2 linked regions of the Phreatobacter oligotrophus genome follow. Each later gene encodes a partner of the first gene's protein in a complex. Links are inferred from orthologs where the notes say so. Each region holds a gene or a part of one and is shown on either strand. Other genes may lie near its edges.

The links.
Region 2: the proteins of C8P69_RS06635 (region 1) and C8P69_RS15395 are in contact, whole or in part, in a solved structure (PDB 1A0O), measured with the Escherichia coli proteins. The link is inferred for Phreatobacter oligotrophus from one-to-one orthologs.

Annotation. Positions count from the first base shown.
Region 1 is NZ_PZZL01000002.1:556,437-563,651, reverse strand. Bases 2,498-5,440 are described here. They hold C8P69_RS06635 (response regulator), read left to right. Parts: upstream 2,498-3,748; coding sequence 3,749-4,132; downstream 4,133-5,440. Other genes in these bases: C8P69_RS06625 (TIGR01459 family HAD-type hydrolase), read right to left, coding at 4,949-5,440; C8P69_RS06630 (protein phosphatase CheZ), read left to right, coding at 4,237-4,914; C8P69_RS06640 (DUF983 domain-containing protein), read right to left, coding at 3,135-3,512; C8P69_RS06645 (SURF1 family protein), read right to left, coding at 2,498-3,119. In the rest of the region: C8P69_RS06665 (M16 family metallopeptidase), read left to right, coding at 1-198; C8P69_RS06660 (M16 family metallopeptidase), read left to right, coding at 198-1,547; C8P69_RS23460 (hypothetical protein), read right to left, coding at 1,561-1,824; C8P69_RS06655 (hypothetical protein), read right to left, coding at 1,821-2,039; C8P69_RS06650 (hypothetical protein), read right to left, coding at 2,045-2,230; more of C8P69_RS06645, read right to left, coding at 2,328-2,497; more of C8P69_RS06625, read right to left, coding at 5,441-5,830; C8P69_RS06620 (alpha/beta fold hydrolase), read right to left, coding at 5,883-6,794; purD (phosphoribosylamine--glycine ligase), read right to left, coding at 6,868-7,215. UniProt on the Escherichia coli protein: Involved in the transmission of sensory signals from the chemoreceptors to the flagellar motors.
Region 2 is NZ_PZZL01000006.1:194,195-201,736, forward strand. The notes cover bases 2,656-5,925. They hold C8P69_RS15395 (hybrid sensor histidine kinase/response regulator), read right to left. Parts: upstream 5,595-5,925; coding sequence 2,856-5,594; downstream 2,656-2,855. Other genes in these bases: C8P69_RS15390 (chemotaxis protein CheW), read right to left, coding at 2,656-2,831; chpT (histidine phosphotransferase ChpT), read right to left, coding at 5,780-5,925. Outside these bases: C8P69_RS15375 (CheR family methyltransferase), read right to left, coding at 1-736; C8P69_RS15380 (protein-glutamate methylesterase/protein-glutamine glutaminase), read right to left, coding at 733-1,923; C8P69_RS15385 (response regulator), read right to left, coding at 1,976-2,341; more of C8P69_RS15390, read right to left, coding at 2,370-2,655; more of chpT, read right to left, coding at 5,926-6,436; C8P69_RS15405 (DUF1013 domain-containing protein), read right to left, coding at 6,539-7,237. UniProt on the Escherichia coli protein: Involved in the transmission of sensory signals from the chemoreceptors to the flagellar motors. CheA is autophosphorylated; it can transfer its phosphate group to either CheB or CheY.

The sequences.
Region 1 (7,215 bases):
TATTCCCAGGACAGCCAGGCCTCCATGGCGCGCATGTATGGCGCGGCCCTGTCCTGCGGCGGGACGCTCGCCGACCTCCAGCAATGGGTCGAGCGGGTGCGCGCCGTCGATCGCCGGCAGGTCAATGACCTCGCGCCGCGCGCCTTCGATTTCAGCCGCGCCGTCAGTGCCGAACTCATCCGGGCGGAGCGCAGCTGATGCGGCCCGCCCTCGCCTGGCTCGCCGCCGGAACCCTTGCCATGCTCGCCTCGCTCTCGCCCACACCCTCCGCCCAGGCCCAGCCGCAGGGAGGAGGTGACCAGGGCAGCCGCGTCCAGCGGGTGACCTCGCCCAGCGGCATTGAGGCCTGGCTCGTCCGCCAGACGCATCTTCCCGTGCTCGCGCTGTCCTTTGCGATGAAGGGCGGCACGTCCCAGGACCCCGCCGGCCGCGAGGGCACCGCCAACATGGTCGCCGCCATGATGGACGAGGGCGCCGGCGACCTCGATTCCGAGACCTTCAGCGCCCGGCTCCAGGACCGCGCCATCGAGATCAGCTTCGCGGCGAGCCGCGACACCTTCTCCGGCTCGATGCGGACGCTGACCGACAATCGCGCCGAGGCCGCGAACCTCCTCCGGATGGCCCTCACCGCGCCGCGCTTTGACGCCGCCCCGCTGGAGCGCATCCGCCAAGCCGTGCTCGCCTCCATCCGCCGCGGCTCGACGACGCCCGGCACGATCGCCAGCGACATGTTCTGGTCCACTGCCTTTCCCGGCCATCCCTATGGCCGCCGCTCCGCCGGCACGGTCGAGAGCGTCGAGGCCATCACGGTCGAGGACCTGCGCGATGTCCATGCCCGGCTGCTGGCCCGCGAGCACCTGAAGGTCGCGGTCGTCGGCGACATCACGGCGGAAGAGCTCGGGCCGCTGCTCGACGAGATCTTCGGCGCCCTGCCGGCGAAGGCGCGACTCGCGCCGGTCCCGGCCGTCACCATGGCGGGCCTCGGCGAGCGTCGGGTCGTGCCGCTCGACGTGCCGCAGGCGACCATCTCCTTCGGCCTGCCCGGCGTCACCCGCGAGGACCCGGACTTCATCCCGGCCTTCGTGCTGAACCATATCCTCGGCGGCGGCGGCTTCTCCTCGCGGCTCTATCAGGAGGTCCGCGAGAAGCGGGGCCTCGCCTATTCCGTTTCCTCCGGCATCGCCGCCCTGGACGCGGCCGGGATGGTCACCGGCGGGACCTCGACGCGCAACGACCGCGCGGCCGAGAGCCTCGCCGTCATCACCGCCGAGCTGAAGCGCATGGGGGCGGACGGTCCGACGGCCATCGAGCTGGAACAGGCCAAGCGCTACCTCATCGGCTCCTGGGCCCTGCGCTTCGAGACGTCCATCCAGATCGCCTCGAACCTCATCCGTATCCAGCTCGACGGGCTCGGCATCGACTATCTCGACCAGCGCAATGCGCTGATCGAGGCGGTGAGCCTCGACGATGTGAAGAGGGTGGCGAGGCGCCTGTTCGCCGATCCGCGGATGCTGGTGGTGGTGGTCGGCAAGCCCGAGGGGATGTGAGCCGCGGCTCGCATCAGGGGCGCTGCCGCAGCACGGTCCTCACCAGGGACGGCGTCCAGCGGTCACGGCCCCAGCACGGGATGCCGCGGCGGTTCAGCGCCGCCGCGGTCTCATCAGGGGACAGGCCTGCCCGCACCATGTCCGAGACGAGCGGATGCAGCGCCTCGACATAGGCCTGGAACAACGCGGCAAGCTCGGCGGTCTGGCGTTTGGCCGTATGGCAGCGGGCCGATGCGGTGGAGGCCGGTGGCTTGTGATCGGGCCGGCTGCCCGTCATCGCTGGCCGCGGCCGCGCCAGGACGGGCAGGCCGCAGTGTCGCTGAGGCAGACCATGTTTTCCGTCCCGCCCTCGCTCATGGCGAAGCGGACGGCATCGCGGCGCTGCAGGAAGAGGCCTTCCGCAAGGCCGTGGGTTTCCCGCGCGATCCACAGACCATCCTCGGACGGACAGACGATGAAGATCTTGGCGCCGGGGCTGAGGCGATGGGGCATGGCGGTCAGCCCTGCCAGGTCAAGGCGACGCGCGCCGCTAGGACCGTGACGACGAGCAGCGCGAGGCCGGTGGCGACGAGCAGGCGGTGGCCGACCTCACGCCAGGCGCTGATCGGCGCCGGCTGATTGCGGGAGCGGATGACGGGCCTCATGGCCCTGAGAACGATGCGGTGACGTGCGATGGGGATCATGGCGGCGCCCTCCTTGTGGGGACCGCCGGGACCATCGCCGCGCCGGCCGCCAAGGCGCCATATCGATCAGGCCGGGAACCGCAAAGGCGGCGTAAAGTCAGCGCCCCTTGAGCCGCTGGCGGGCGAAGACGCCGAAGACGCCGACCAGCGTCAGGGCGAGCCCGTACCACGTCACCGCATATTCGAGATGGCGGTTGGTGAAGCTCAGCCGCGTCTCGCCGCCGACCGGCCAGCCCCCGGCGACCGGCGTGGCGTCGGCATCGACGGAGAAGGGAGCGGTGGCCGTGGCCTCAAGCCCCTGCGCGCGGGCGATGGCGGCCAGATCGCGGGTGTAGAAGATCCGCCGCGCCGTGTCGTCCACGGCCGCGAAGGTGCCGCGCGCCTCGGGGAAGCGCACGAGGCCGGTGACGGTCACCGGCCCCTCGGCAAGTCCCTCGCGGCGGGAGGCGGGATCGCGGCGATCCGTCGGCACGAAGCCGCGGTTGACGATGACGCTGGACCCGTCGGCGAGGACCAGGGGCGTCAGCACGAAATAGCCCTGTCCGGATGGCCGGTTGCGATCCGCCTGGCGGCTGTCACCGGCGACATGGAAGAGATAGGCCTCCGCCTCGTGGCGAAAGCGGCCTGACACTGAAACGCGCCGATATTCGTCGCGCTCGGCGCTCATGGCCGCCCAGGTGGCACGTGGAGGCAGGGGCACGGGCGCTGCGCGGCTGCGCTCCTCCACCTGCGCGATGAGCCCGGTCTTCCAGGCAAGGCGGTTCAGCTGCCAGGTTCCGAGCGTCAGCAGGATCGCCAGTGCCGCGAGCGCGGCGAGCCCCGGCACCACGAGGCTCTTCAGCCGTGCGGCGCGCGGGCGGTCGGATGCGGGCAGATCGGATGCTGTCATGCCGGTCAGATAGGGTCAGGCATCCCTGCTGTCGAGCCGGCCCTCGCGCGCATTGTTGCGATACTGGAGGGCGATCATCAGCCCCTTCATCGGCCGCAGGAGGCCGAGGCAGACGATCAGCACCATCGGCCCGAAGATCAGCGCATGGACCCAGAAGGGCGGCGTGTACTTCACCTCCACCACCAGGGCCGCGCCGCAAATGAGGAAGCCGGCGAGCAGGATGACGAAGACGGCCGGGCCATCGCCGCTGTCGGCGAAGGCGAAATCGAGGCCGCAGGCGCTGCATTTCGGCTTCACCGACAGGAACCCGTCGAACAGATGGCCCTCCCCGCAGCGCGGGCAGCGCCCTTTCAGTCCGGTCGAGACCGGCGACTGCTCCTGGTAATAGGTCATGGAAGGCCTCCTCGGGACCTTCTAGACCTCCGCGCGGCACAAACCAATTTGTAACCCTGCGGATGATCGGACCCGATCCGCGGCAATATGGCCGTATTTTCGGGGTCGGCCAGACGCCACGTTAACCGCTTCTTCAAGGCTGAAAGGCATTTTCGTACCGAACGCCGCCTAGCGTGCGGTTCAATGAAACCTTCCCAGCGGTGCGCTGAAGCAGCGCCGGCGTTTGGAGCAGTGTGATGGCTGTTGACCTCTCGATGCCGATCCTCGTGGTCGATGATTACAACACGATGATCCGCATCATCCGTAACCTCCTGAACCAGCTTGGCTTCGACGACATCGACGATGCGTCGGACGGTTCGGCCGCGCTCGCCAAGATGAAGGAGAAGAAGTACGGCCTCGTGATCTCAGACTGGAACATGGAGCCGATGACCGGCTACGAGCTCCTGAAGGAGGTTCGCGCCGACGGTTCCCTGTCCCGCACGCCCTTCATCATGGTCACCGCCGAGTCGAAGACGGAGAACGTCATCGCGGCGAAGAAGGCCGGCGTGAACAACTACATCGTGAAGCCTTTCAACGCCCAGACGCTGAAGGCCAAGATCGACGCGGTCTTCGCCGACTGAGAACGGCCTATCGCCGGCCTACGCCCCGTCGACTGCCCTTGCGGCAGTCGGCACCCAGCCGGCGTGACGCCGCAACGAGCCGACCACCGCGAGGACAGGCGATCATGAAGAAAGTTTCCACCGATCACCTCGATCGCATCGTCCAGTTCATCCGGACGAAGGGGAACGGCGACGTGTCGCTGGGCGACGTGGTCGCCCTCGCCGAAGTGACCGTCGAGTCGCTGTCGAGCTTCTTCCGCTCGATCGACATGTCGGTGTACCGCGAGCTCTCGGACATCGCCTCCTTCATCACCAACATGAAGGTCGAGGTCGGCCGCCTGCAGCCGAACGATCTCAAGCACAGCCGCATCCCGGCCGCCGGCATGGAGCTCGACGCCATCGTCAAGGCGACCGAGAAGGCCACCGACACCATCATGGGCGCCGCCGAGGAGCTCATGGCGGCGGACGCTTCCGATCCCGTCGCCTACAAGGCCATGGTCGACGAGCGTATGATGCTCATCTTCGAGGCCTGCTCCTTCCAGGACATCACCGGCCAGCGCGTCGCCAAGGTCATCGATACGCTCAAGCATATCGAGATGCGCGTCACCCGCTTCGCCGACGCGATCAACGCGGCCGATGCCGACGGCTACCTCTCCGAGGACGAGCGCCGCCGCGAGGAGCGCAAGATCAAGAACATCCTCCACGGGCCGCAGCTCGACGGTGAGGGTGTCGATCAGAACGACGTCGATGCGCTGTTCGCCAAGCCCGAGAAGAAGGCCAAGGGCGAGGCTCTCGCGAAGTGACGTTCCGCCCGGCGCGCTGAGCCGGGCCTTTCGCTCACCAGACCAGTTTGCGCATCACGTGCCGCGGATGCTGGCCGGTCTCGCCGATGAGTGCGGCGAGGCCGTCGCGCTTCAGGCCATCTGATCCCAACAGCACTTCCGCGTGGATGCCCTCTGCCAGGAACAGGCAGTCGTAGCCCATGCGCACGGCCCCGGCGACGTCGGTGCGCATGGCATCGCCGATGCACAGGACCCGCGAGGGATCCGGCCGCTTGCCGAGGATGCGCTCGGCATAATCCCAGCAGGCCTCGTAGGCCGGTTCGTAGGGCTTACCGGCATAGAGCACGTCACCGCCCATGGACTGGTAGCGGTCGCCGATGGCGCCGGCGCAGAAGATGAGGTCGTGGCCGACCTCCACCACCTTGTCGGGATTGCCGCACAGGAAGAACAGGTCGCGCGCCTTCATGCGCTCGAGCCGCTCCTGGTAGTCGTCCGGCGTCTCCGTGCGATCGTCAACGAGGCCGGTGCAGACCACATAGGCCGCCTCCTCGATGGGGACGAGGCGGGTGTCGATGCCCTCGAAGACCACGAGATCGCGCTGCGGGCCCACATGGTGGACCGGCTCGCCCGGGCGCGTACGCATGTAGGTGCGCGATACGTCGCCTGACGTGACGATGGCGTCATAGGCCGCCCGCGGCACGCCCAGCCGGTCGAGCTGGCCGACCACAACCGGCGCCTGGCGCGGGGCGTTGGTGATGAGGATCACCGGCACGCCCCGTTGGCGGATGCGCACCAGCGCGTCGCAGGCGCCGGGATGCGCCCTCATGCCGTTGTGCAGCACGCCCCAGACATCGGAGAAGACGAGGTCATAGTCCCCGGCGATGGCGGAGAGTCCGTCGATGACCGGCGGCAGGGCGGCAGGGGCGTTGGCGTTCATGCCCGCCGGTTAAGGGGCGGGGCGGCGCGGGTCAAGCGGCGGTGCTGCGCGGTCAGCGCAGCGCCGGCGCCGTGAGGAAGGGCAGGAGCGCCGCAAGGCACCCTGCCGGGTTCTCCTCGGGGACGAAATGGCCGCTATCCACGGCCTCGCCGGTCGCCTTCGGCGCGAAGAGGCGCCAGGCATCGAGCGGGCTGGAGCCTGCCGAGGGAATGCCGGCATCGCCCCAGACCACATGAACCGGCGTACCGATGGTACGGCCCGCCGCCTTGTCCGCCTCGTCGGCGGCGAGGTCCACGGTGGCGCCGGCGCGATAGTCCTCGCAGCAGGCATGGATGCGCGAGGGGTCGTTGAAGAAGTCGCGATAGTGCTGCAGCGCGCGATTGTCATAAGCGTCGAGCGTGCCGCTCTTGGTCCAGAGCGACAGCTTCTCCTCGAGATAGGCCGTGGGGTTGCGGCCGATCTCGGCTTCCGGCTGGCCCTGGGGCCCGGACAGGAAGATCCAGTGCTCGGTCTTCGGCGACGGCGCAGCGCGGATGCGCTCCCACATGACGATGGTCGGCACGATATCGATGAGGGCGAGCCTTTCCATGCGGCCGGGATGGTCGAGCGCCATCCGATAGGTGACCCGCGCGCCACGGTCGTGGCCACAGACCATGAACCGCGCATGGCCGAGCCGCTCCATCACCTCGATCAGCGCCTTCGCCATGTCGCGCTTGGCATAGGGGAAATGGTTGCGGTCGCCGCGGGGCGCGGCCGACCAGCCATAGCCCGGCAGGTCAGGCAGCACGAGGGTGAAGCGCTTCGCCAGCTCCGGGGCGATCTTGTGCCACTCGACATGGGTCTGCGGGAAGCCATGGACGAGCAGCAGCGGCGGGCCGGAGCCGCCCGAGCGCGCGAAGATCTGCCCGGCCGAGGTGTCGAGCCAGTGGGATTCGAAACCGGGAAACAGGTCGTGGGTCGCCATCAGGGCCTCCTGCAGGTCATGCCAAGCATAACGCCGCAGGTGGCCATTGGGTGTCAGCAGTTCGGCAGAGACTTCAGGCCCCGGCCTTCTCGCGCGCGACCGCCTGCCAGCCGATGTCGCGGCGACAGAAGCCGCCCGGCCAGTCGATGAGGTCGACGGCGGCATAGGCCTTCGCCTGGGCCTCCGTCACCGTGGCGCCCGTGGCCGTGACCGCCAGCACGCGCCCGCCATTGGCAACGAGGTCGCCGTCCTTCGCCGCCGTGCCGGCATGGAAGACCTCGACACCGGCGAGCTCGCGCGCGCGCTCGATACCGCGGATGACGCTGCCCTTCTCGGGCGTGCCGGGATAGCCCCTGGCCGCCATGACCACGGTCAGCGCCACGTCGTCATACCAGCGCACGCTCATCGTCTTGAGCTGGCC
Region 2 (7,542 bases), on another replicon or contig:
CGGCGCCGAGCAGCAGGTAGCCGTCGGGCGCCAGCAGTTTGGCGGTGCGGTTCAGCACGTCGATCTTGGTCGGCTGGTCGAAATAGATCAGCACGTTGCGGCAATAGACGATGTCGAACTGCCCGAGCGCCGAGAAGTCGTTCAGCAGGTTCAGGGTGTGGTAGTGCACCATGGAGCGGATCTCCTGGGAGATCGTCCACTGGTCGCCGTTCTGCTGGAAGTACTTCAGCAGCATCTGGATCGGCAGGCCGCGCTGCACCTCGAACTGGGTGTAGACGCCGGCCTTGGCCCGCTCCAGAACCTCGCCGGAGAGGTCGGTGCCGATGATCTCGAACCGCCAGCCCGCCACCGCCGCGCCCATCTCCTTGAGGATCATGGCGAGCGAATAGGGCTCCTGGCCGGTCGAGGCCGCCGCGCACCAGATGCGGATATGGCGCTTGGCCGCCCGCGCCTTCATCAGGGCCGGGAGCATGTGCTCCTTGAAGTGGTCGAACGGCGTCTTGTCGCGGAAGAAGAAGCTCTCGTTCGTCGTCATCGCTTCGGTGACGGCGGAGGCGAGCGGCTCCTGGCCGGGCATCTTCAGCTTCTGGACGAGCTCGCTGATCGAGGCCATGCCATTCTTGCGAACGATCGGCATGAGCCGGCTTTCGATCAGGTACTGCTTGTCATTTGACAGCACCAGGCCGGAACGGGTCTTCAGGAAGCCCCTGAGGAAATCATAGTCGAGAGGCGTCACGACCGGTCTCCGGAGAATACGCGCATGATCTTCGGGGCGATCTGGTCGATCGGCAGGACGGCGCAGGCATGGCCCGCCTGGGCCACCGCGCCTGGCATGCCCCAGACGACGCTCGTGGCCTCGTCCTGGGCAATGACCGAGCCGCCGGCGGCGACGATGTCGCCGGCGCCATGGGCACCGTCATGACCCATGCCCGTCAGCACGCAGCCGAAGGTCTGGGCACCCCAGGCCTGGGCGGCCGAGGTGAACAGAGGGTCGACGGCCGGCTTGCAGAAGTTGATCGGCGGGCCGTCCTCCAGATGGATGACGTTGGTGCCGCCGGTCTTGCGCACCACCATGTGCTTGCCGCCGGGGGCGACATAGATGCGGCCCGCCTGGATCGGCTCGCCGTCGCGGCCCTCGGCCGCCGGGCGGCCCGAGGCCTTGGCGGCATGTTCGGCGAGGATCGTGGTGAAGGTCGGCGGCATGTGCTGGGTGATCAGCACCGGCACCCGGTCGATGAAGGAGCCGAGGGCCTTCAGCACCGTCGTCAGCGCCTGCGGGCCACCGGTGGAGGAGCCGATCAGCAGCACCTTCGGAATGGTCGTGCCCATGGCCCGCAGCTTGAAGCCGCTGTCGTTGAAACCGACGGACTGCGGGGCGATGGAGGGCGAGGACACGCGCGGCGCGGCGGCAGCAGCCGGGCTACCGGCGGGGCTGGCAGCGCGGAAGGCGCGACCGGAGATCTTGCGGCGGCGGCCGAGCGCACGGACCTTGTCGAGGATCTCGCGCTTGAAGGCCGGCGAGGTGGTGACGCCGGCATTGGTCTCCGGCTTCGGCACATAGTCGGCTGCGCCGAGCGACAGGCACTTCAGCGAGATCTCGGCGTTGCGGCGCGTCAGCGTCGAGGCCATCAGCACCATGACGTCGCGCTTGGCCTGGATGATCAGCGGCAGCGCGGTGATGCCGTCCATGTCCGGCATCTCGATGTCGAGGATGACGACGTCGGGATTGACCTTGGCGATATCGGCGACGGCCTCGCGACCGGAGCGGTGGGACGCCACCAGCTTCATGTCGGTTTCTTCGGAGATCCAGCGGCCCACCAGACCGCGCACGACAACGGCGTTGTCGACGACCATGACCTTGATCGGGTCGATGGGACTGGGGGGCGGGCTGGACGAAGCCGCCTTGAAGGACGCGAGACTCATGACGCCGATACTCGGAACAAACGCGTGACGGGGCGGCTCCTGCCGCGGCGGATCAGATCAGGCCGACTTCGGCGAACTTCGCTTCGACGATGTCCTTGTCGAAGGGCTTCATGATGTATTCGTTCGCACCGGCATGCATGGCGCGGGCGATGTGCGCCACGTCATTCTCGGTGGTGCAGAAGACCACCTTGGGAGCCTGGCCACCGGGCAGCTTTCGCAGCTCGCGGAGGAACTCGTAGCCGTCCATGACCGGCATGTTCCAGTCCAGCAGGATGGCCGTCGGCATGGTCTCGTAGCAGAACTCGAGCGCCTTCTGCCCGTCCTCCGCCTCTTCGATCTGGAAGCCGAGGCCTTCCAGGATGCGCCGGGCGACCTTGCGGATCACCGAGCTGTCGTCGACCACCAGACAGGTTTTCATCGCCTTCAGTCCTACGCGTTACTTGAACTTATGCGGCCATCTGCTCGCCACCCATGGCGAGCACGGAATCGACGTCGAGGATGACCATGAGCTGGCCGTCCAGGCGATGCACGCCGGCCGAGACACGGGACCAGCGGGGATCGAGATTGATGGGGTTCTGCTCGAAGCTGTCATTGGCGAGCTTCAGAACCTCGCCGACCGAGTCGATCAGCAGGCCGTAGCTCTCGCCGCGCGACTCGATGCCGACCGCCATGGCGGGCTTGGCGTCCTTCTCGCGGCCGAGGCCGAGGCGCACCCGCATGTCGATGGCGGTGACGATGCGGCCGCGCAGGTTCAGCACGCCGGCAATGTCGGGATGGGCGAGCGGCACGCGCGTCAGCCGGTCCGGCATGAACACGTCCTGCACGCGCGAGATGGGCAGGCCGAAGAGCTGGCCGCCGATGAGGACCGTCACGTACTCGGTCACGTCGTCGCTGGTGGTCTGCTGCATGGAGTGATCCTCGCGCATGTACGCTTACGCCGCCTGGGCGAATTCGTTGGCGGTTTCCTTCAAGGCGGCGATGAGGCCCTGACGGTCGAACTTGGCGACATAGTCGTGGAAGCCGGCAACGCGGGCGCGCTCGATGGCGGCCGGGTTGGTCAGCGACGACAGGGCGATCACCGGGGTGGAGGCGAACCGCTTGTCGGCGCGCAGCGCCTCGGCGAACTCGAAGCCGTTCATCTCCGGCATCTCGATGTCCGAGACGACGACGTCGAACTTGTTGTCGCCGGCCTTGAGGATCTCGAGGGCCTCAGAGCCGGCGGAGGCGGTGACCACCTCGTAGCCCGCGGCCTTGAGCACCGGCGTCAGCATGTTCCGGAAGAACGGCGAGTCGTCGATGAAGAGCAGCTTGCGGGTCAGCGCCTCGATGCGCATTTCCTTGCGCTTGAACCAGTCCTCGAAAGCCAGCGGCAGGTAGTGGCCGATGTCGAGGATCTCGGTGGCCTGGCCCTTGATGACGGCCGAGCCGAGCATGCCGGGAACGTCGGCCGAGACCTCGATGTTCAGCGCGTCCTCGACGATGTCGACGATCTCGTCGACCACCAGGCCCATGGAGCGGCCGGCATCGGAGAAGACCAGCAGCGGCTGGCTGCCCTCGCTCTTCAGCTGCATCACGCCCGAGACGGGCACCAGCGGCATGAGGGCGCCGCGGTACTGGACGAGGTGGCGGCCATGGGCCTGCTCGATCTTGTCCACCGCGACCTCCTCGAGGCGGGTGACGAGGGAGAGCGGCACGGCCTTCTGCTCGCGCGAGCCGGCGCGGAAGACCAGCATCGAGATGAGCTGGCGCTCGTTGCCGCGGCTGGCATTGGCCTCGGTCTCCGCGGCCTGGGCGGAGACGTCCGTGCCGATGGCGGAGGCGATGCCGTTCGGGTCGATGATCATGATCACCGAACCGTCGCCGAGGATCGTGGTCCCCGAGAACATGGTGATGTGACGCAGCTTCGAGGACATCGGCTTCACGACGATTTCCTCGGTGTGGAAGACCTGGTCGACGACGATGCCGAAGGTCTGGCTGCCGACCTGGGTGACCACGATGAAGCCGTTGGTCTCATCCAGCGGCTCGCCGCCGGCAATGCCGAGCAGCTGGCGCAGGTGGACGAGCGGCAGCAGCTTGTTGCGCAGGCGCAGGACCGGGGTGTCCTTGATCCGCTCGATGCGGTGCTCGGAATTCTGCTGGGCCCGGACGAGCTCGATGACCGAGAGCTGCGGGATGGCGAAGCGGTCGCCGGCGCTCTCGACGATCAGCGCCGAGACGATGGCGAGCGTCAGCGGGATCTTGATGGTGACGGTGGCGCCCTCGCCCTGCACCGACTTCAGGTCGATCGTGCCGCCGATCTGGTCGATGTTGGTGCGCACCACGTCCATGCCGACGCCGCGGCCGGAGACCGAGGTGACGGCGGCAGCGGTCGAGAAGCCCGGCGCGAAGATGTGCTTGTGGATCTGCGCTTCCGTCATCTTCTCGATCTCGGCCTCGCTGGCGAGGCCCTGCTCGAGAATCTTCTTCTTGATGCGGTCGGTGTTGAGGCCGCGGCCGTCATCGGAGATGGCGATCACGATATGGCCGCCCTCATGATAGGCGGACAGCTTGATCGTGCCCTTCTCCGGCTTGCCGGCGAGGCGGCGCTGCTCCGGCGACTCCAGGCCGTGGTCGGCGGAATTGCGGACCATGTGGGTCAGCGGATCCTTGATGAGATCGAGGACCTGGCGGTCGAGTTCGGTCTCGGCGCCGTGCATCTCGAGCTCGATCTGCTTGCCGAGTTCGTTGCCGAGGTCGCGAACGATGCGCGGCAGCTTCTGCCAGGCATTGCCGATCGGCTGCATGCGGGTCTTCATCACGCCGTCCTGCAGCTCGGCCGTGACGTTGGAGAGGCGCTGCAGCGGCACCTTGAATTCGGAATCCTCGTGGCGGCGGACGATCTCGAGGAGCTGGTTGCGGGTCAGCACCAGCTCGGAGACCATGGTCATCAGCTGCTCGAGCGTGTCGACATTGACGCGCAGGGTCTGCTGGCCCTTCACGCCGGTCTCGCCATCGTCCTCGCCGGCGGCGGCCGTCTTGGCGGGGCGGGCGGCCGGCTTCTTGGCCTCCACCTTCTCGACCTTCTCGGCCTTCTCGGCCTTGGCCGGGGTCACGGAGGGAGCGGCCACCTCGGGCAGCGCCGGGGTGATCTCGGCCTCGGTCTCGCGGAAGGCGCGCTCAAGCTCGTCGAGCGACACTTCGCCGGGGCGCAGGGCGCGCTCGAGGGTCTGCTCGGCAACGGTGCCGGTCGCCTGCTTCGGCTCGGCCTTGGGCGGCTCGGCAGCCTTCGGCGCAGCCGCCTCGGCGGGGGCCGTATCGGCGGCCATCGACATCGCCTCGAGCTGGCTGATCAGGTCGCCATCGTCGCCCTCCGGCTCGGAGCCGGCGGCCTCGAGGTCGCCGAGGATCTCCTTCAGGCGGTCGATGGTGAAGAGGATGAGCGACACGCCGTCGCCAGTGACCGGCGCGCCGTCGCGATACTTGCCCATCAGGGTCTCGGCGGCATGCGCCAGGGCCTCGAGGCGCGGCAGGCCGAGGAAGCCGCACGTGCCCTTGATGGTGTGGACGAGGCGGAAGATGTTGCCGAGGATCGCGGCGTTGTTGGGGTCCTGTTCGAAGCGGACCAGCTCGACGTCAACGACGTCCAAGCTCTCGTTGGTTTCGGTCAGGAATTCGCGCAGCAGATCATCCATGTCGCCCAGCCCGGCCTTTTCAGCACACCGGCATACCGGTTCCACGGCATGCCACATGAGCCGGAGTGTCCGGTAAAAGGGTTAAGGCTTGTTGAAGCGCAAAATCGTTTCACAGCCGAAAAACGGCATCAAATTTTGGTTGATTTACAGCAAGTTAAGCAGGTCGCAGAAAACGTGACGTAAGGTCACGCAGCGCTGATTTCGACGCGGTCCTCGATCTTTTCGATCCGCACCGTCATACCGGCGGCACGGGCCAGAAGACCGGCGTAGTAGGGCTGGATCGCATGGGCGTCGATCGTGCCCTGCTCGTTGCCGGGAATGCCGGCGAGCAGATCGACCGCATGGGGCGGCACGCGGGCATTGAGGCCGGTGACGAGGATGTCGAACCCGGCGGTGTCGCCCTCGCCCGTCATCGTCACCTTGATGGTGCCGCCGCGCGGAATGGCGCCGGCCGCGAGCAGCATCAGGTTCAGCAGCAGCTTCACCCGGTTCTTCGGCAGGAAGGCCGGCGGAATGTGCCAGTCGACCGTGGTGCGGTCGTCGTTCAGGAAGTTCGCCGCCACCTGGTGGGCGTCGCGGGTGTCGATGGCGGAGCCGGCCGAGCCCGCCGCGCCGAAGGCGATGCGGCAGAACTGCAGGCGGGCCGAGGCGGTCTTGGCGCTCTTGCGGATCAGGTCGAGGGCGAGCTCGGTCGTCGCCTCGTCGGCGCCGTCCTCCATCAGCTCCAGCCCGTTGACGATGGCGCCGACCGGCGAGATCACGTCATGGCAGACGCGGCTGGCGACGAGCGCGGCGAGGTCCAGCCCTTCGAGCGAAACGGGGCTGCGGGGAGCGTCGGCCATGGTCGGTCTCCGGGAGGCGAAACGAATCGGGCTCGCCCACCTTTCGGCGGGCAAACCCGGTTACACCGTCGCATCGTCAGGGAAAAGAGCGCGGCGGCGCGCTCACTCCTCGTCGTCGGTCCGCAGCGACTTGAGGTTGGCGAAGACCTTCTCGGCGTCGTAGCGCTCCTCGCGCTTCGGCGCCTGCTCGCGCTCGAAGGGATCGTACTTGGCCGGCGCCGAGGTGGTCTGGTCGGCCGGCAGCAGGGTCTGCTCCGGCGTAGTGTCGATCGGACCACGCTCCTTGGCGGCGCGATTGACCTCCATGTCGAGGTCGATCTGCGAGCACAGGCCGAGGGTCACCGGGTCCATCGGCGTCAGCGTCTGCGAATTCCAGTGGGTGCGGTCGCGGATAGCGGCGATCGTCGGCTTGGTGGTGCCGACGAGGCGCATGATGGCCGCGTCCTTGAGCTCCGGGTGGTTGCGCACCAGCCAGAGGATGGCGTTCGGACGGTCCTGGCGGCGCGAGACCGGCGTGTAGCGCGGCCCCTTGCGCGACTTCACCTCGGGCAGCTTCACCTTGGGCGGGGCGATCTTCAGCCGGTAGGCCGGGTCCTTCTCGGCCTTGGCGATCTCCTCGCGGGTCAGCTGGCCGGTGATGACGGGATCGGCGCCCTTGATGCCCTGGGCCGCCTCGCCATCGGCGATGGCCTTCACCTCGAGCGGGTGCAGCGTGCAGAACGCGGCGATCTGTTCGAAGGACAGAGCAGTGTTGTCGACCAGCCAGACGGCGGTCGCCTTGGGCATGAGGAGCTGGGTCATGGCGGGCCTCTTCACAAGAGGATCGACGACGCGGCGGCCTGTGAGAAGGGTAGACCCCTCCCCCGCCCCGGCCCGGAGGGCTGGGGCCGAGGCGACCGCCTCGTATCGATCAAAGGATCGGGAAATCACCTTCGATATAGCGGCCTACCCGCCGTGACGCAAACCATGGCGTGAAAAATCGTGGCGAAGGCCACATAGCCATGGACAAAGCCTCTTGATTCTGCTACGCGCCACTCTCTCTTTGGGCATCCTCGCCACTCGGCTAACCGCTGTGCGAACCCTGCCCGATCTCGAAACAGATGACG